DNA from 3 places in the Synergistes jonesii genome. Region 1 is predicted to be linked to each of the others. Evidence: riboswitches for the same ligand, from Rfam matches in the RefSeq annotation. Region 1 holds a riboswitch; each other region holds the start of a gene.

Region 1 (6,545 bases):
TGACGAGGAAGGCGAAGGCCTTTCGCAGACAGTGCAGCGAGAAGAGCGTCAAGATATGGGACGACGAGCTCATAGTGGGCAACTCGGGCAGCAAGATCCGCGGAGGCATACTCTCGGCGGACGTCTGCTGGTCGGTGCTCGACCGCGAGCTCGAGACCATCAACACGCGCGAATACGACAAATTCAAACTTCTTCCGCAGGACAAGAAGGACTTCGAAGAGATCATCCGCCCGTACTGGAAGGGGCGTTCCAACTACGAAGAGTGGCTGGCGCGCATCCCCGCCGACGTGGCGGCGCTGCGCGACAACGGCGCGCTCTACATCGACAAGAAAGCCGTCCGCGGCTGGGGCGAAGTGACGGCTGGCTACGGCTGGTTCATCGACAACGGTGTCGAAGGCCTGCGCAAGAGGATACTCGAGCGCAAAGCGAAACTCGACGCGACAGTTCCCGGAGATTATGAGAAAGAAGTGTATCTCGACGCGCTGCTGATCACGGCCGAAGGGATGGAAATACTCGCCGAGCGCTACGCGGCCGAGGCGGAGCGCCTTGCCGGAGAAGAGAAAGACCCTAAGCGCAAAGCCGAGCTGCGTCAGATAGCAGAGAGCTGCCGCCGCGTGCCGGCCTACCCGCCGCGCACCTTCCGCGAAGCGATGCAGTCCTTCTACTTCTACCAGGTATGCATCTTCATGGAACAGAACGCCGCGGCCTACAACCCCGGGCGCATGGACCAGTACCTCTACCCCTACTACAAGGCGGACATAGAAGCTGGGCGCATCACGCCGGAAGAGGCGCAGGAACTCTTCGACTGCCTTTGGGTCAAATTCTCCGAGCCCTGCGTCTTCCAGGACGAAAAGACGGCCGAATACTCCTCAGGCTACCCGATGTTCCAGAACCTCTGCGCCGGAGGCATAGACAAATTGGGCCGCGACGCGGTGAACGAGCTCTCTTACATGATAATCCAGGCGACCATGGACACCAAACTCTACCAGCCGTCGCTCTCGGTGCGCTACAACATGGCGAAAAACCCCAACTCATTCCTGCGCAAAATCGTCGACCTCATGGTGATGGGCACCGGCTTCCCGGCCTTCCACAACGACGAAGTGGGAATAAGGATGCTCATGAACAAAGGCATCCCCTACAACGAAGCGTGGAACTGGAACCCCGGCGGCTGCGTAGAAACCAACCTCGCCGGCAAACTCCGCGGCTACTCTGCCCTCGCCGACATCAACCTCGGCAGCGTCATAGAATTCACGCTCTTGAACGGGCGCTGCCGCAAGACGGGCGTGCTTGCCGGCGCCGAGACGGGCGACCCCCTCACTTTTGAAACATACGAAGATTTCCTTGACGCACTCAAGCGCCAGCTGCACTACGTGATACGCACGACCGTCAAGGCCAGCCACATCATCGACGACATCTGCTTCGAGCGTCCGGTGCCGGCGCTTTCGATAAGCTTCGAAGAATGCATCGAAAACGCGAAAGACTACGCCTGGGGCGGAGCCAAATACAATACCGGCAACGGCATAATCTGCATAGGAGTCGCGGACCTCATCAACAGCGTCGCGGCCGTCAAACGGCTCGTCTACGACGCGAAAATATGCGACATGCGGCGGCTCCTCAGCGCGCTGGCGAGCGACTTCGAAGACGCGCCGGAAATCCTCAAAGCCTGCAAAGAAGCGCCGAAATACGGCAACGACGACGCTTATGTAGATGAATTGGCGGCCGAACTCTTCGGCTACATCGCCGACGAGATAGAAAGCTACAGAAGCAAATTCGGCGTGATGACCCCGGGCATCCTGCCGGTATCCGGCAACACCCCCTTCGGCAAAGAAGTCGGAGCGCTGCCGTCGGGGCGCCGCGCGTGGAAGCCGCTCGCCGATGGAGTCAGCCCCAACGGCGGGACAGACACCAACGGCCCGACGGCGGTGCTCAAATCAGTCGCGAACATCCCGCACGACCGCTTCGTACAGGGCACGCTGCTCAACATGAAACTCGACCCGCAGATGGCCCAAAGCGAAAACGGTGTACAGCAGATCATGGGCATGCTCAAGACGCTCTGCTCGCTCGGCGTCTACCACATCCAGTTCAACGTCGTGGACCAGAAAAAACTCATCGAAGCGCAGAAACACCCGGAGGAATACAAGGACCTCCTCGTGCGCGTCGCGGGCTACACGGCCTTCTTCGTCGAACTGGGCAAAGACGTGCAGAACGACATAATAGCGCGCACGACTCAGAGCTCCGTCAACTGCATGAGCTGCGGCTAAAAGGAAAAACATGGAAAGCCCGCACAAAACCTCCGGCACAGTGCTCCGCTTCGAAAGAAGCTCGATATACGACGGAGACGGACTCAGGACCGTCCTCTTCCTAAAAGGCTGCCCGCTGCGCTGCCTCTGGTGCTCCACCCCCGAATCGCAGAAATTCGAACCGGAGCGCGGCATGACACAAGAGAAATGCACCCTCTGCGGCAGATGCGTAAAAGCCTGCCCCAACGGCGCTCTCTCGATAGAGGGCGGCAGGATAAAAACGGATCGGGAGAGATGCGCGGGCCGCTTCGAGTGCCTGAAAGCCTGCCCCAGCGGCGCGATAACGCGCTACGGCGTGAAAATGAGCGCGGAAGAAGCGGTGCGTGAAATAGCGAAAGACGAACTCTTCTTCTTCCACTCCGGCGGCGGGCTGACCGTGAGCGGAGGCGAGCCGCTCTCACAGCCGGAATTCCTCAAAGAAGTGCTTGCCGGCTGCCGCGAGCGCGGCATAGAGTGCGCGATAGAAAGCAGCTTCTGCGCGCCGTGGGAGGAGATAGAGCCGATACTGCCCTATATCAGCCTTCTCCACACGGACATAAAACAGATAGACCCCGAAAAACACAAGAAACTGACGGGCGTGGGCAACGCGCAGATACTGGACAACATAAAGCGGGCGGACCGAAGCCCATACAAATTCGGCATAGTCATCCGCACGCCGCTGATACCGGGAATAAACGACGAAGACGAAGATTTTATAAAACTTGCGGGATACGTGAGCGGCCTCCAAAAACTCCGCTTCATGGAATTCCTCGCCTACCACAGGCTCGGCACGGAGACCTACAAGCGTTTGGAGAGAGAGTACGAACTCGACGAAATACAGCCGCCGGAGGCACAGTTCATGCGCGAAAAGGCGCTGCTCTTCAAAAAAGCCGCGGGCGTGACGGTGAAGATAAACGGCGTGACGGTGGAGTAGCGGCGGCAAAACGGGCAGGTTTAAACAAGCGGCGTACGGAAGGGCTTTTGAGAGCGCGGGAGGCGGGCGCTTCCGCGCGCCGCGTTCCCCCAGGCGCGGTAAAATCGGCTTTACAAATTTGAGAAAGCTGATAGAATACGGTCAAACGGAAGGAGATTCCTTCCACGCAGCAGACGGGGAGCCTGTTTTAAGGCTGAGAGGGGGCGACGCCCCGACCCGATGAACCTGATGCGGGTAATGCCGCCGTAGGGAGAATAGCTCGTGTGCGTTTTTACGGCTGTCCTTATGGGGCGGCCGTAAATTTTTCGTAAGAGGTGTCGGCGATGGAGGAGAAAAGGACGACTTACGCCAACGCGCTGATATGGTTCGGCGCGGCGGTGTCTATAGCGGAGATATACACCGGGACTCTATTGGCCCCGCTAGGCATGGGCGCGGGCATGGCCGCGGTCGTGATAGGGCACGCCGCCGGAGGCTTTTTGATGTATCTTGCGGCGCTGATAGGCGGGCGTTCGGCGTGCGGCGCTATGGAGAGCACGGGGCTGTTCTTCGGCCGCGGCGGCGCGAAATTTTTCGCCGCGCTCAACGTGCTTCAGCTGATTGGCTGGACCGCCGTGATGGTAGCCGGTGGCGCGATCTCGCTGGGGCTGATTCTCAACCCCGTGACCGGAATGAACAACGCGCTCTGGTGCTGCGCGATAGGCGCGCTGATAGCGCTCTGGATCGTTCTCGACATGAAAAATTTCGAGCGCGTGAACAAGGTCGCGATGGCCGCGCTTTTCATCCTTACGCTGACGCTTTCGTTCGTCATATTCGGCGGCGGGAGAGAGGCCGACGCGGTGGGCGGCTCGCTTGAATTCGCCGACGCGGTCGAGCTTTCCGTCGCGATGCCCCTGTCGTGGCTGCCGCTGATATCCGACTATATGCGCGACGCGGAAAAGCCCGGCAAGAGCGCCGCGGTGAGCAGTGCGATCTATTCGATCGTCAGCTGCTGGATGTACTTCATCGGGCTCGGGGCCGCGATCTACACCGGAGGCGCGGACGTCGCCGAGATCATGAGCGGCGCTGGCATGGGGGCGGCAGGTATAATCATCGTCGCCTTTTCGACCGTCACGACGACCTTCCTCGACGCTTATTCGGCCGGCATCAGCTTCCACGTGATATTCAAAGGCGTCAAGGAGAAGGCGGCGGGCATCGCGGTGTGTGCGCTCGGTACTCTCATCGCGATATTCGCCGACCCGGAGAGCTACGAGGAGTTGCTTTACCTTATCTCCTCCGTCTTCGCCCCTATGGCCGCGGTGATGGTGGCGGACTTCTTCCTGCTGGGTGGGGAGGACCGTTCGGCCCAGCCCTTTTCGCCGCGGAATATGGCGCTGTGGGGCGCGGGCTTCGCGCTCTACAGATATCTGATGAGCGCCGGCAGCCCGATAGGCGCGACTCTGCCGGTGATAGCGGCGACGGCGGCGCTCACGTGGATCGTCGGAAAATGTTTCCCGCGCGGGACGCGGGCCCTGACGCGCTGACATGGTAAAAGCCCGCAAAATGGATGCCGGAGGCAGGCGGGGTATACTAGCGCTTTGCGGAGCTTTATGGCTTGGGTTACATAGGAATGGCAATAGATCGGAAAGAGGCCGAACTCTTTCCGACAGGATTTAACGGGGAGGCGGCTATGATGAAGAAACAAACAGCTGGAAGAGACCGCTTAGGGGAATTTGCTCCGAAATTTGCGCAGCTCAATGACGACGTTCTGTTCGGGGAAGTGTGGTCAAGAGAGGATAAGCTCTCCGCAAGGGATCGCAGCATGATCACGATTGCGGCGCTCTTCTCAGCTGGACTTTATCCGCAGCTGAAATCTCATCTTGCGCTCGGCAGAGAACACGGCGTCACAAGGACGGAAGCTGTGGAGATCGTCACGCAGCTTGCGTTTTACTGCGGGTGGCCGAAGGCGTGGAGCACATTTCCGCTCATTCAGGAAGTATATGGGGATGAACGGCCGGAGGCGGACGGCGTTCCATCCGACCTTTCCGTGTTCCCGGTCGGGAGGCCGAATACGGCATTTGCGCAGTATTTCATCGGGCGCAGTTTCCTTGCTCCATTGACTTTGGAGCAGATTCCGACGTTCAATGTGACCTTTGAGCCGGGATGCCGGAACAACTGGCATATCCACCACGCTTCGAGCGGCGGCGGTCAGCTTCTGATCTGCGTCAGCGGCCGCGGCTGGTATCAGGAGCGGGGCAAGGAGCCGAGAGAATTGCATCCGGGAGATGTGGTAAACATCCCGGCGAACGTAAAGCACTGGCATGGCGCCGCAAAGGACTCGTGGTTCCAGCATATCGCGCAGGAGATTGCCGGAGCGGAGACGCATACGGAGTGGTGTGAGGCGGTAGAAGATGAGGATTATCTGATTCTCCCTTAATAACAGAGAAAAAATAGGGTTTTAGGAAATGATTTAGGGGTGATATGTGGGGAAGCGCCGAGCGACTTCTTATCGCGATCGAACCATTTGAAAATAGCGCGAAAAAGCTTGCGCTCTGCCGCGCGCCGTGTTAATATATCTGAGTTGGATTTTTCCAACGGGTTTTAAGCAGAGGATGCCCCTCTCGCCTGCCGGCGCTTTTAGTTGTCAGGCTGACCGAAAGATGATGTCAAAGGTCCGGGCGCATTCTTGTGCGTCCGGGCTTATTTTTATAAGCGAATATTTTTAGGAGGTGTAATGCCATAGCAAACACAAGGGAAGAGGAGCCCCGCGTAAATTCCGAGATAACGACGCCGGAGATTCTCCTTATCGATGAGAAGAACGCAAAGCGCGGAGTGGTGAATATCCAGGAAGCTCTAAGAATGGCCGAGGCCGTGGAACTCGATTTGGTCGAAGTCGCGCCGCAGGCAAATCCGCCGGTGTGCCGCATAATGAATTACGGCAAGTACCGCTTCCAGCAGCAGAAGCGCGACAAGGAAGCCCACAAGAAGCAGAAGAATCAGGTCGTGAAGGAAATCAAAATGCGCCCGAAGATCGACCTGCACGACTACGACTTCAAGGTGAAGGCGATCCAGACGTTCCTACAGGCGGGGAACCGTGTGAAGGTCTCCGTTTTCTTCAGGGGCCGCGAGATGGCTTTCCTCGACAGGGGGCGCGAGGTGCTCAGCAAGGTCGCCGGCGCCGTCGCGGAGTTCGGCAGGGTTGAGACCGAGCCGCGGATGGAGGGCTCTTATATGAGGATCATGATAGCGCCGAACGCCGAAAATCCGCTGAAGAAGGCGCAGCAGCGCCAAAAGAAGGAGCCGGAGGCGCAGCCCGTTCAGCCGAAGGTGCAGAAAGCGAAGGCAAAGAAAAACCT
Region 2 (6,545 bases), on a different contig from region 1:
AGACGTTAAGAACGTCGTCAAGCGCGCGATGGCCGAGCTCAACATAAACCCCAAAAACCTCGAGGCGGCGAGCGCGCTCGATATGATCTCCGAGGCTAAGACGAAGGCGAACCCCGTGACGCGCGAGCCGAAAATATCCGAGCGCTGGCGCTCCCTATACGACGAATATCAGAAGCATCTGACAGCGCAGCGCGCGCTCGACTTTGACGATCTGATGGTGCTGCCGCTGCACATACTCGCGTCGAACCGCGATGTGCTCGAAGCGGAGCGTGCGCGTCTCGACTGGGTGCTCGTCGACGAATATCAGGATGTCAATCAGCCGCAGTATCTTCTTCTGCGCTGCCTGATCGAAGGCGGGCGTAAGATAATGGTCGTGGGGGACCCGGACCAGTCCATCTACGGCTGGCGGGGCGCCGATATGTCGATGATTTTGAATTTCCAGCGCGATTTCAAGGGAGCCAGGATGACGATTCTGGATCAGAACTATCGCTCCAGCGGAAACATCCTCGACGGCGCGAACGGCGTCATCAGAAACAACGACGACAGGCACCCGAAAGAGCTGTGGACCGCGGCGGAACGCGGTCGCCCGATATACCTCCGGCGCCATCTGACGGACGAAAAGGAATCCGAGTGGATTGCGGAAAAGATCGAGTCGCTCCACGACGACGGCTACGCCTACAAAGAAATGGCGGTCCTTTACCGTGTGAACGCACTGAGCCGCGGGCTCGAACAGGCGCTGCTCGAACGCTCGCTGCCCTACCGCGTGATACGGGGCGTCGCGTTCTACGAGCGCGCCGAGGTCAAAGACGTCCTCTCGATGCTGCGGCTTGCGGTCGATCCGCGCGACGCGCTTTCGCTGGCGCGCGTCGCGAACATCCCCGCACGCGGCCTCGGCAAAAAGAGCGCGGAGAAGCTCGGCGAAGCGATAGCCCGGATGAAGGAGGAAGAGGCCGCCGAGCTGTGGAAGCGCGTGCGCGAGGAGGGCGGCGGGCTGAAGGGGAAACAGGGGCTCGGCGCTAAGGCCCTCGCGTCGGAGATGCTCGCGATACTTGAAAGCTCCGACGATATATCGGACGCTGTGCGCACGATACTCGACGCGAACGGCTACAGGGGGTATCTGGCCGGGGCATATCCCGACGATTGGGAAGAGTGCGAGGGCAACGTTCTTGAAATACTGTCGGTCGTGCCGGAAGAGTGCGACGTGGCTCAGGCCTTGGCGGAGATTCCCCTCGTGACGGACCAAGATGCCGCGCAGGAGGATGATGACGCGGTCAATCTGCTGACGCTCCACGCCGCGAAGGGGCTCGAATTTCCGATAGTATTCATGACGGGGCTCGAAGAGGGCATTTTCCCCAACGCACGCTGCGTAGAGGAGGAGAACGGCATATCCGAAGAGCGACGCCTCTGCTATGTCGGAATGACTCGCGCCAGGGAGCGGCTCTTTATGAGCTGCGCATCGAGCCGCCTGCTCTTCGGAGGGATTCAGCGGAATCCGATGTCGCGCTTCATCGGCGAGGTTCCGCGCGATGTGAGGGTGTTAGAAGACGATGCGCAGGGGGGAGCCTATCATGCCGATAGTAGGGGTAACGGGAGACGTTGGCGCTGGTAAAAGCGCGCTCTGCGGCGAACTGGCGAAGTGCGGGGCGCACGTGATAGACGCCGACAGCGTCGCGCGCGCGCTGTGGGACGACCCGGAGATCAGGCGCAAAGCCGAAGAGCGCTGGGGGAAAGGCTTTTTCGACGCGCCGCGCAAAGAGATGTACGCGAAGATAGCGGCGAAGATATTCGGCGACGACGCTGAGTACGACTTCGCGTCGAAACTGCTCCACAAGAAAACTATGGAGAATATCCTCTCCCAGGCGAGGAGCGCCGGCGGCGTCGTGGTCGCGGAGATTCCACTGCTCTACGAAGGCGGCTACGAAAAGCTCGTCGATTTCGTCGTTTACGCCGCGTGCGGATTTGAAAAGCGCGTCGGGAGGAACGCGAAGCGCAGCTGGAGCGCGGGCGAGATAGAGCGCCGCGAGGCTCATCTGCTGCCGCGCGAGGAGAAGATCGCGCGCGCCGACTGCCTGCTGGTGAACGACGGGAGCGAAGAGGAGTGGCGCGAGAAGGCGCGCTCTCTTTGGAGGAAAATCTCGGAAGGCGAGCTTGACAAATCGGAAGCGTCCTGTTAAAACATTTCCAACATCGGGGGAGTCGAAAGACTGAGAAATCGACGCGAGTCATGACCCTTTGAACCTGACGCGGGCAATGCCGCCGCAGGGAAGATGCAGGAAATCCAAACGATCCCTTTCATCTCCGGTGTAATTTTTATCTGGGGGAATCACCGATGAAAATTCCTACAAAGGTCCTTGTGGAGGGAGCGCTCTCTATTGCGCTGTCGATAGCGCTTTCCTATTTCAAGCTTTTCACGATGCCGCAGGGCGGTTCGGTCAGCCTCAAGCTGCTGCCTCTTATCGTCTTCGCTTTCAGGCACGGGCCGCGCTACGGAGTCCTCGTCTGCGTCACGGCGGGAGCTCTGCGCCTTCTGCTGGGAGGCTACGTGGTGCACCCGCTGCAGGCTCTGCTCGATTATCCGGTGGCGAGCGGGCTCATCGGCATAGCGGGATTTTTCCCGCACAAAAAATGGCTCGGCGTTATATGCGCCTGCTTCGCCTCTTTCTGCGCCGCCGTCCTCTCGGGTGTCGTCTTTTTCGCCTCCTACGCGCCGGAAGGCGCGAGCGTGTGGCTCTACTCGATAGGCTACAACGCGAGCTACGCTCTGCCTGAGATATTGATTTTGGTCGCCGCGGTGTATATCATTATGCCGAGGCTCGAAAAATTCAAATAGGAGAGGGCGTCCGCTTTGCAGAAGACAGGCATTCCGCATGTCGCGATAGAATGCGAAGGAGAAAAAGCGCAGCGCTCTGCGCTTTTTGTTTTGGGAGGAAGAGAGCCCGACGCCGCGTGGTTTGCCGCCGCGGCGAAGGGGCGCGAGGTGTGGGCCGCTGACCGCGGCGTCGAGATATGCCGCAAAGCCGGCGTGATCCCCGACATGCTGATCGGCGACTGCGACAGCGCCGCGCGCGAAAGCTGGGAGTGGGCCGGGGCGCTTGGGGTGCCGTGTGAAAAATTCCCAAGCGACAAAGAGCTGACGGATTTTCAACTGGCCGTTAAAATATTCTGCGAAAGAAATAAAAACGCCGCGAAAAAAATATTTTTGACCGGCGCGTGGGGCGGCAGATTCGACCATTTATGGAGCGTCGTCATCTCATTTTTGAACTTCCCCGCGCCGCACGTTCCATTCTGCGTCGCCGACGAACGCGAGGGGCTCGCGCTGCTTGCCGGCGCGGAGGAAATGAAATTTACTTTTGACGGAAAGCCGAAAGCTCTTTCGCTGATATCCTTTTCGGAAAGGTGCGAAGGCGTCTCTATCCGCGGCGCGCGCTGGCCGCTCGAAAGCGTGGAGCTCTGCTACGCGTTTCCCTATGCGCTCAGCAACAGGCTCGTGGACGGAGTGGACGCGCTCGTGTCGTGCGGAAGCGGACGCCTCGGCTTCTATTGGCTGTGGGATGAATGATTCGCTGTAGGGCAAAAGCCTCTATCGTGTTAAAATATCCCTCGTGAACTCTATGAGAACAGGGATGTGTTTCGATGCTGACTAATATATTTTCGCAGGCCGGCCTGGCGAATCTTCTTTTGAGCCTCCCGGCCGTGCTGTGGGCCATAACATTTCACGAATACTGCCACGGCTATGCGGCAAGGCTGCTCGGCGACCCGACGGCCGAGCGCGAGGGAAGGCTTTCGCTGAACCCTCTCGCGCATCTCGACCCGGTCGGCGCGATATGCCTTCTGCTCTTCCGCATCGGCTGGGCGAAGCCTGTGCCGATCGATACGAGATACTTCAAACATCCGAGGCGCGACATCGTGATCGTCAGCCTTGCCGGGGCCGCCGGAAATTTTCTGACGGCGTTCGTATGCGCGCAGCTCGTGAACTTCCTTCCGGCGCTTTTCGGGAGTTGGGGGGCTCAGCAGTTCATACTTCTGATGATAATCATCAACCTCGGGCTCGCTTCCTTCAACCTCGTGCCGATACCGCCGCTCGACGGCTCGCGCATACTCTATGTGCTGCTGCCGCCCTCCTGCCTGAAATATTACTTCTGGCTCGAACGCTACGGGATGATCATCATCTTAGCCCTCATCGTGCTGAACGTCTTCCCCTACCTAATGCAGCCGATAATGTCCCTGCTTCTCAGGCTTTTGCTCGTGTAGGAGCGCCGCGATGAAAAAAATACTCATCACCAACGACGACGGGATATTCGCCGAGGGCATATGCACGCTCGCGAAGACCTTCAGCGCGGCGGGCTACGAGGTGCTCGCCGTCGCTCCGGACCGCGAGCGCAGCGCCTCGGGGCATTCTATGACGATGGACAGGCCCCTGCAGATAAATAAAGTCGACGGCGCGGCGCTCGGCGGCGATTTTGCCGCCTATTCGTGCGACGGCACGCCTACGGACTGCGTGATAATGGGAGTCGAAGTGCTGAACTTCGTTCCGGATCTGCTTCTGTCCGGAATAAACTGTGGCCCGAACCTCGGCGACGACTTCACCTATTCCGGTACGGTATGCGCTGCGCTCGAAGGGCTTATATACGGCTATCCTTCTATCGCGCTCTCTCTGCTCTGCGGCTCGCGTTCGGAGGAAAAACATTTCGCGACCGCCGCCGACGCCGGACTTAAAATAGCCGAGTGGCTGAAAAAGCATCCTATGGAGCCGGACGTGATGTACAACGTCAACGTGCCGAACCTGCCCGCTAAGGAGATCGCCGGCGTCCGCGTGACGAAGAAGGGCACGCGCCGCTACCATGACAAGATCACAGTCGTCAAGACCCCCTTTGGCGGCGAAGCGTACTGGGTCGGAGGGAGCATCCACGACGAGCTGAGGAGGGAGACCGACGTCTGGGCCGTCGCGCACGGCTACATTTCGATAACGCCAGCCCATCTTGAGGTGACGGCGTTCGATGCGTACGAAGCGGCGAAGCGAACGCCGATGGAGTCCGAAATTTTCGGCGCCCTGACGAAGAAAAAATGAACTATTTTGTGTATGAAGTTAAATTATTTTTTTTGTTTCGTAACAGGTTGACAAATACAATTCAAATGGTAAAATACCACACAAGTTTTTTAGACCGCAGCGAAGGAGGGGTGTTATTGTGAGCTTTGCAGCCGCCGAGAATGTAAGACGTATACGACGAATCGACTTCCGTAGGCAGATGTTAGTGTGCGATGACGGGATTATAAATTCGATCGCTCGGCGACAGAGATAGAGCGCCACAGGCTGAAAGCGCTTTTCGCAAAGAGAATCACAATTTCGCGCCCCGGAGCATGATCGATCAAGTGGACATGTTTCAGCGTCAACCAGGGTGGCACCGCGGGTAAATTCGCCCGTCCCTGTTCCTAATCGGACAGGGACGGGCTTTTTTTTAATTTTAAGGAATATCCAGGAGGAATGCAAAATGGCGGCGGAGAGAAAAGGAAAGGTAGTATTGGCGTACAGCGGCGGACTTGACACATCAGTGGCCATTCCGTGGCTTCACGAACAGGGATACGACGTCGTAACGCTTACGATGCACGTCGGACAGCAGGCCGACAACCTTGAAGAGATAAAGGCCAAGGCTTATGCGGCCGGCGCCGTAAAGGCCTACGTAGTAGACCTCCGCGAGGCGTTCATCGACGCGTTCGTATGGCCGTCGCTCAAGGCGAACGCGGTCTATCAGGGGGTCTATCCGCTCAACTCGGCCCTTTCGCGCCCGATGATCGCTCAGGCCCTTATCTGGTGCGCCGAAAAGGAGGGCGCCGTAGCGGTGGCCCACGGCTGCACCGGCAAGGGGCAGGATCAGGTACGCATCGAGGTCGCGTGCAACGCGCTCAACCCCGACGTCGAAGTCCTCGCTCCGGTACGGGACTGGGGCTTCTCGCGCGAAGAGGAAATGGACTACGCGGCTGCTCATAAGGTCCCGGTGCCTACTACGAGAAAGAGCCCCTACAGCATCGACGACAACCTCTGGGGGCGTTCGATAGAATGCGGCATCCTCGAAGACCCGTGGAACAAGCCGCCGGAGGACGCCTACAAGCTCACCGTTGATCCGAAGGACGCGCCGGACGAAGAGGTCTACGTCGAAGTCAGATTCGAAAACGGCGTCCCCGTAGCGGTGGACGGCAAAAAAATGAGCTCCATCGAACTCATCGACTTCATGAACAAGACGGCGGGCAGGGCCGGCTTCGGGCGCATAGACATGGTGGAGGACCGCCTCGTCGGCTTCAAGAGCCGCGAGGTCTACGAGTGCCCGGCCGCGCTCTCGCTCATCAACGCCCATAGGAAGCTCGAGACTCTGACGCTCGCAAAGGACACGCTGAAGACGAAGAAGGAGTTGGAGGTCCGCTTTGCTGAGATGACCTACGAGGGCTACTGGTTCTCGCCGCTGATGGAAGCGGTGCAGGCCTTCATGGATTCGACGCAGAAGAACGTCAACGGCACTGTGCGCATGAAATTCTATAAGGGCAACTGCATC
Region 3 (6,545 bases), on a different contig from region 1:
AGAGCGCAGCCTCCTGGGAGAGGAGCAGCCCCTCGTACCAGAGCAGCGCCATCGACGCCGCAAGCAGCAGCGGCATCGCCGCCTCGGCGTATTTTTCCGGCGTCCTGCGTTCGATGAAGTTCATCGCGAACTGACAGAGCGGCACGACGAAGAGCCTCGCAAGCACCACCGCCAACCAGAACGCCGCGAAGCTCAGCGCCTGTCTGTACCATGCAATTCCTACGCCCTCGCCGATGTTTTCGATGATGTTGTGCGGGAAGAAGACGAAAACGACGACGGATATTATGATGAAAGAGCGCGCTATCGACCAGAGCTGAAGCAGCGCGCGCGGGGCTCCTTTGAAATCCGGCATCTCCGACGCCTCGAAGAGCTCGCTGCTCTCGGCCGTACCCCTGTGCGGTATCTGGCTCAATATGATGAACGCGAAGAGCAGAGAGCCGCATATACCGAAGGGGGACATCGCGGAAAAGCGCCCGACGACCGAGAAGGAATTGAGGCTGAAGGGGTCTCTGTCGACGCCGTTCTGCGTGAAGAAGAAGGAGAGGGAGGCGGCGGAGGCCGCGAGCGGAACGAGCAGCTTGAGCGCGGCTTTAGCCTCGGCCGCGGCGAAATCGAGCCCCTCCTTCGTGCCGAGCGAGCAGAGCGCCGCTACGGCGAAGGCCTCGGAGAGCAGAAGCAGCTGCGCCATCTGTATTATGTCGGCGCCGTTGTCGATGATCGGGATAAAGGTGCAGAAAGGCAGGCTCGCGCAGAGCGTCACAAGAGAAGCGGCGGCAAGCGCCGGAGCGTAAATGACGACCTTCGCCGCAGCGCGGCCCGGCAGGGACGCCGGCTCGCGGAAAGCCGCGCGCAAGGCCGCCTCGGGCAGCGCCGGGAGGGCTCGCCCCATTTTTCTCATAACGAGCGCCGCAAGGCGCTGATAGAGCCTGTCGCTTTTTATCGCCGCGGAAAATACGAACGTTATCAGCAACAGCGCGACGAAGCAGTTGAAGAGCAGCGGGAAAATATCATTCATAACAGTCACCCCAGGAAGACGGCGATCACAAAGAGCAGGAAGAGCGCGCCTATTCCCAGCAGAGGGCTGAAGGGCAGCGCGAGCCACGGCTCGATGCAGTTTTCAAGGAAGGAGCGCACTCCTGGGCGCGAAAAGGCTCCGATCGACTCGGCTGCCGCACCGCCGCGGAAGTCCACGCCGTGCTTCAGCGCGCGCCTGACCGCGAAGGAGAGCGCGGCGGCGGCGACAAGAAAAAGTACCAGCCATTTCAGCAGATTCCACGCGAAAAACCCGGTCGAGATACTGAAAAACATCATCCATCCCTCCCAGCCGGCGAAAGGGAGCGCGGAACAGTCCTGTTTATCAGAGATTCCACGGAAGGAGAGACGGAATCGGCGAATATCCTGCCGGGCGTCAGAGTCGCCGCGGCAAAGATGAGCAACAGCAGAAAGATCGGCAAGAGCGCCGCGTGGACGCCTTCGAAATCCCCCTCTCCGTCCCCTTCTCCGCCGGACGCCGACAGGGCCAGCACGAAACGCAGTGCGGCGAAGAATATCGCCGCCGTCAGCGAAAACAGCAGCAGAGTGAGGAAGGGGCTTATGAAATTGGCCGAGCGAAGCAGCAACTGTCTGCCCTCGTAGCCGATGAAGGGCGGCAGACCAGCCGTTATCGCGACGAGCAGCAGCAGGAACGACGAAACAAAGGGGAAGCGCTTGAAAAGCCGGCCGTACCGCCAAAGTTCCGCGCCCTTTCCATCCGGTTCCTTCAGAAAGACCGTGACGATCGCGAAAGCCGCGGAAAGGGGCAGGAACACAAGCCACAGCGAGATCATCGACTCTATCGCGTCCACGCCGTAGAGCGCGGCCCTTTCGGCGCTGAAGGAGCCGTCCATAGCGACTCCCATCGACACGAGGATGGCGCCCTTCACACAAAATATCAAAGAATCCATAAAATTCGACGGCTCAGGCTCCTTCGAAAGCACGGCGAGCGCGAGGAACAGCAGCGCGACGCCGAGCATCATAAAAAGCAGCGGGACCTTCTGCAGCCCGCGCATCGGGCCGTAAAGCGAGAAAACGACGCGGAAGACGATGAAGAGCGTCGCCTGCGTCCTTATGCCGAAAAAGCAGTTTTTCGCAGCTTCGTCGAGGAGGGGCGAAGGTTTGACGAAGATGTAGAGCAGCGGCACGACGAGCAGCACGAAGGCCCACAGCGACGCCCGAGAGGGCTCTATCACGGAGGCGAGCACGCTGATATTTGTGCTGCCGTAGCCGCTTCTGAGAATCATCGCGCCGGCGAGGAACATAGCGAGCAGCAGCAGCCGCGAAAGGTAATAGAAGAGATGGCGCCTGCGCCGCCGCGCCCTTCTCGCGTAAAAGCCGCGGTAAAGCCCTGTGACGCCGAGCTGCGTTATCATCAGGAAGAAGAAGAGCGAAAGTAGGTTGTTTAGGAAAAATATTCCCTGTATGCCGGCGCAGGCAAGAAGAAAGAGCATTATCACGCGCGGCGTTATCGGCTTTCTGCGCTCCGCGAGGGCGCGCAGCCCAGCGGCGAGCGCGACGAAGCTCATCAGCGCCGCCGACGTCGCGCCGAAGGCGTCTACCCTCAGCGCGGCCTGCATCTTTTTGCCGCTCTCGGGCGAAAGCACGTCGCTCCAGCCGCCGCCGGTGAAAACGTACAGCTGATCGGACGCGCCGCTTGCATATTTCCATATCAGCGCCGAAATAAGCGCGCCCGCGCAGAGCAGCAGCAGAAATGGCAGCTTGCAGCAGAGGCGCGGGAGCTCTACAGGCTTGCGGGTCCACTGTGCGATAAAATCGTTATATAAAATCAAAAGGCCGTATGCGGCCGCGCCGAAAAGAGGAAGCGCAAAGGCCAGCACGGGCAGAGGCATCGTCTTGAAAATAAGGGGAAAATCCATAAACTCACCTTTCCTGCGGCGCGGACCGGCGCTTGAAGAATGTGCGGGCGGCGGGCGCGTCTTGCGCATACATTATAGCAAAGAGCCGGCTTTTTTTCCCGCGCACCGGCGGTCCCTTCACCTCTGCGCACAGGGCGGACCGGCGCTATTATATAGTCATTTGCGATTTAGCGCCTTGGTAAAAAGCGCATATTCCGCTTTCAAATTTTCTCTCTTCGCGGAAAGCAGGAGGCGCGCCTAAGCGCAGCCCCTTTTCGGCGCATATACTTTTAAGCGGCGGCGCTCTTGCCGCGCCCTAAATTATCTGCGATTCCACGAGCGCCGCGGAGATACGGCTTGCGCTTATTTTCGTTCTGCGTCCGTACCATCCTTCAGCAAAAAACGAGCCGCGCGTGCGCAGCTCGTCGTTTTCGACGCCGGCAAAGACCAGCGGAATATCCATATTTTAAGCGCGGATTCAGCCAGTTTCCTTTAAATGCCTGTCTATAAACGCTTCGACTTCATCCTCCTTTATCTCGAGGGCTTCGACGAAAGCCGCGTTCAACCTGTCGTTGGCGCGCTTCGCGTATTCGGCCTCGAGCGCGACCTCTGTCTTTCCGGCACCGCCGCCCTTCCTGAAGCGGCGGCTCTTCGCCACTTTCAGTCGCTCGAACGGGTCCTTTTTAGAGAGCGCCCTCTTGTAAAGGTCTATTCTTCCCTTGCTGCTTGGCGCGTTCAAAAGCGTAATGTACGGTATTCGCTCTATCGGCTCCAGTGCGTCTTCTCTCGTCATCCTCGGCGTCTCTCCTCCCCGTCAGGTAATTTACGATATAGGGGATCACGCCGTCGCGGCGCAACCCGAGCACGAAGGCGAACTCCTCCTTGACGCCGCGCTCCGCCGCCGCGAGAATCTTTTCGTCGCACGCACGGAACTTTTTGCCGCTTTCGCGCATCTCCGCCTTGTGCACATGCAGGATTTTTATAAGCCAGAGAATTTTTGAAATATCCCTGCTCTTAAGCACGTCCTCGAAGACGGCCGTTCGGCTTTCGTCGTTTTCGATCCACTGTGCGCCTATATCCTCGGATTTGTCGATGACGGAAAGTATTTCGTCGCGCGAAAGCAGAGGGCGCAGCTTTTCGCAGCTCCCATCCATATGCACCGGAAGATAGAATTTCGCTTTATCATCGTAAACCGAATTCATCACGTAATAGAGCCTTTCTTCCATATCGCTGAACTTTTCCGTCCTAATGTCGTTTATCCTGCATATTCCGTTGCCGGCGTACACGACACAGTCGCCGACGCTGAATCCATTACCATTAACCGCGCATTTGCCGGTCCCCATCGTCAACCCCCCTGTATATTATTTGAGATTATCCATAGAATTATTTTATCTATCAGTAATCGTCAACAGCCAAAATCAAACGCGCGCTTAAATCAAATATTCGCATATGTCGCACGTTTCTAATAAATTATATCAATTTTACGCGAAAATTTCAAAGTATATATCAAATTTTTTTGTATACTGTAAACGCTTATATTCAATCAGGGCGCGTATATATGTAAAACGCGCGGAAAGGGACGAATAGGACGGAAGAGAAAATCCGAAGCGCTGACGCGAGCGGCAAATATTCTGCGCCGAGCGGGTTGACACGGGCAAAATTTGGCGCAATAATACGGGAAACTCCGGGGGAGCTGTAAAGCTGAGAGGAAGCGCGAGCTTCGACCCCAGACCTGATCCGGTCAATGCCGGCGTAGGGAGCGAGACCGATGACGCACAAGAAGCCCCGCTCGAGCAAGAGCGGGCTTTTGTTTTTGGAAGGCAGCGCTCTACAGCCTTAAGTGAAGAAGATAAATGTTTTCTGAAAGGAAGGATGGCAATGCGGCAGGGAATATACCGCGGGATAGCGATGTCGATAGCGGGAAGCGATTCGGGAGGCGGAGCCGGGATACAGGCCGACCTAAAGACCTTCGCCGCCCTTAAGGTCTTCGGCACTACCGCGATAACTGCGGTAACGGTGCAAAACTCGATAGGCGTGACGGGGATACACAGCGTGCCGCCGGAAATAATCAGAACTCAGATACTCTCGGTAGGCGGCGACTTCAAGCTCGACGCCGTCAAGACGGGGATGCTCGGCAACCGCGGTGCGGTGAGCGCGGCGGCTGCGGCGCTGCGCGAACTCCGCATCGAAAAGATAGTAGTCGACCCGGTGATGGTCGCGCAGAGCGGAGACACTCTGCTGGAAGAGGACGCGGTCGACGCAGTGAAAAAGCTCATCGTGCCGCTGGCCGCGATCGTAACGCCGAACCTGCCGGAAGCGGAAAAGCTGGCCGGCATGAAGATAAGCGGCGTGGACGACATGGCGGAGGCGGCGCGCGTGATAGCAAAGAGCGGCTGCGGCGCGGTGCTGGTGAAGGGGGGGCATCTGCCAGGCGAGCCTGAGACGATAACCGACGTGCTTTACAACGGCGGCAAAATATCTTTGCTGCGCGACAAGAGAATCGACACGAAGGCGAACCACGGCACGGGCTGCACGCTGAGCTCAGCGATCGCCGCGGAGCTCGCGGCCGGCTGCCGCCTCGAAGAAGCGGTGGGGCGCGGCAGAAAATATCTGCGCGCCGGACTGCTCAACGGGGTTACGGCCGGGCACGGCGCGGGCTGTCTCGGGCACGCCGTCGAGATGCCGTGGATAGAGGCAGCGCATGCCTGAGCCCCTCGTATATCAGATAACGAACGCGGTGTCGGCGCAGCTTCAGGCCGACTGCGTCGCACTGCTCGGCGGCTCTTCGATAATGACGCGCGCGCTGCAAGAGGCCGAAGAAAGCGCGGCCGCCTGCGACGCGTTGTTGATAAACACCGGCACGCCGCCGGAGAACGCTCTCGAACTCTACAGGAGCGCCGCGCGCGCCGCATCGGCGCATAACGCCCCGATGGTGCTCGACGCGGTAGGCTGCGGCTTCTCAAAATACCGCAGCGCGGTTATACGCACTCTGCTCGAAGAATTCCGCTTCTCCGTAATAAAGGGCAACGAAGCGGAGATCGGCGCGCTCTGCGGCGCAAAGACGGCTCCGCGCGGCGTCTCCTGCGGCGGCGCGGTGGAAAACGCCGCCGCGCTGGCGGCGGCCTGCGCGGAAAAATATCGCTGCGCCGCCTACTGCACCGGGAAGTACGATCATCTGTCGGACGGGAGAAGAAACTTCCGCGTAGGCGGCGGCTCGCCTCTGCTTCACGCTACGAGCGGTACTGGCTGCGCCCTTGGCAGTGCTACGGCGCTCTTCTGCGCGTATATGCCGCCGCTCGACGCGTCGCACAGAGCCCTTTCGCTCTTCCGCCGCGCCTCCGAAACGGCCGCGCGCGCGGAAGGCCCCTACTCGTTCAGGGTGAAATTTCTCGACGCGCTGGCGAAGCTCGGGCGCGCCGAAAAGAGAGCGCGATAAAAGATGCGGGACAGAAAAAATCTGGCCGCGCGGCTGAAGATCTATCTGATATGCGGCGAAGGCTTCACGCCCAAAGAAAACATCGCAAAGGTATCAGCAGCGCTGCGCGGAGGCGTCACCGCAGTGCAGCTGCGCGTCAAGAGCTGGAGTGGGCGCGAATGCTTCAGCGCCGCGCTCGCGCTGAAAAAACTTTGCCGCGAACACGGCGCGCTGCTGCT

The links. A riboswitch is a leader RNA that binds a small molecule or an ion and turns the genes downstream of it on or off. The one in region 1 is predicted to bind thiamine pyrophosphate.
Region 2: linked by a shared signal. The riboswitch ahead of thiT (energy-coupled thiamine transporter ThiT) and the one ahead of cytX (putative hydroxymethylpyrimidine transporter CytX) in region 1 are both predicted to bind thiamine pyrophosphate.
Region 3: linked by a shared signal. The riboswitch ahead of thiD (bifunctional hydroxymethylpyrimidine kinase/phosphomethylpyrimidine kinase) and the one ahead of cytX (putative hydroxymethylpyrimidine transporter CytX) in region 1 are both predicted to bind thiamine pyrophosphate.

The regions. Positions count from the first base shown of each region.
Region 1 is NZ_JMKI01000012.1:46,586-53,130, forward strand. It holds gene EH55_RS03795 (glycyl radical protein) at 1-2,261, shown strand, start outside; gene EH55_RS03800 (glycyl-radical enzyme activating protein) at 2,272-3,213, shown strand; TPP riboswitch at 3,378-3,484, shown strand; gene cytX (putative hydroxymethylpyrimidine transporter CytX) at 3,537-4,733, shown strand; gene EH55_RS03810 (carboxymuconolactone decarboxylase family protein) at 4,883-5,626, shown strand; gene infC (translation initiation factor IF-3) at 5,929-6,545, shown strand, end outside.
Region 2 is NZ_JMKI01000036.1:21,115-27,659, forward strand. It holds gene EH55_RS08085 (ATP-dependent helicase) at 1-1,609, shown strand, start outside; gene EH55_RS08090 (dephospho-CoA kinase) at 1,569-2,174, shown strand; TPP riboswitch at 2,180-2,283, shown strand; gene thiT (energy-coupled thiamine transporter ThiT) at 2,330-2,830, shown strand; gene EH55_RS08100 (thiamine diphosphokinase) at 2,846-3,559, shown strand; gene EH55_RS08105 (site-2 protease family protein) at 3,634-4,251, shown strand; gene surE (5'/3'-nucleotidase SurE) at 4,262-5,068, shown strand; gene EH55_RS08115 (argininosuccinate synthase) at 5,490-6,545, shown strand, end outside.
Region 3 is NZ_JMKI01000002.1:179,508-186,052, forward strand. It holds gene EH55_RS14315 (hypothetical protein) at 1-1,015, opposite strand, end outside; gene EH55_RS00810 (hypothetical protein) at 1,021-1,308, opposite strand; gene EH55_RS00815 (proton-conducting transporter transmembrane domain-containing protein) at 1,308-2,912, opposite strand; gene EH55_RS14320 (hypothetical protein) at 3,208-3,354, opposite strand; gene EH55_RS14325 (hypothetical protein) at 3,370-3,549, opposite strand; gene EH55_RS00825 (CarD family transcriptional regulator) at 3,575-4,234, opposite strand; TPP riboswitch at 4,568-4,668, shown strand; gene thiD (bifunctional hydroxymethylpyrimidine kinase/phosphomethylpyrimidine kinase) at 4,770-5,600, shown strand; gene EH55_RS00835 (hydroxyethylthiazole kinase) at 5,593-6,327, shown strand; gene thiE (thiamine phosphate synthase) at 6,331-6,545, shown strand, end outside.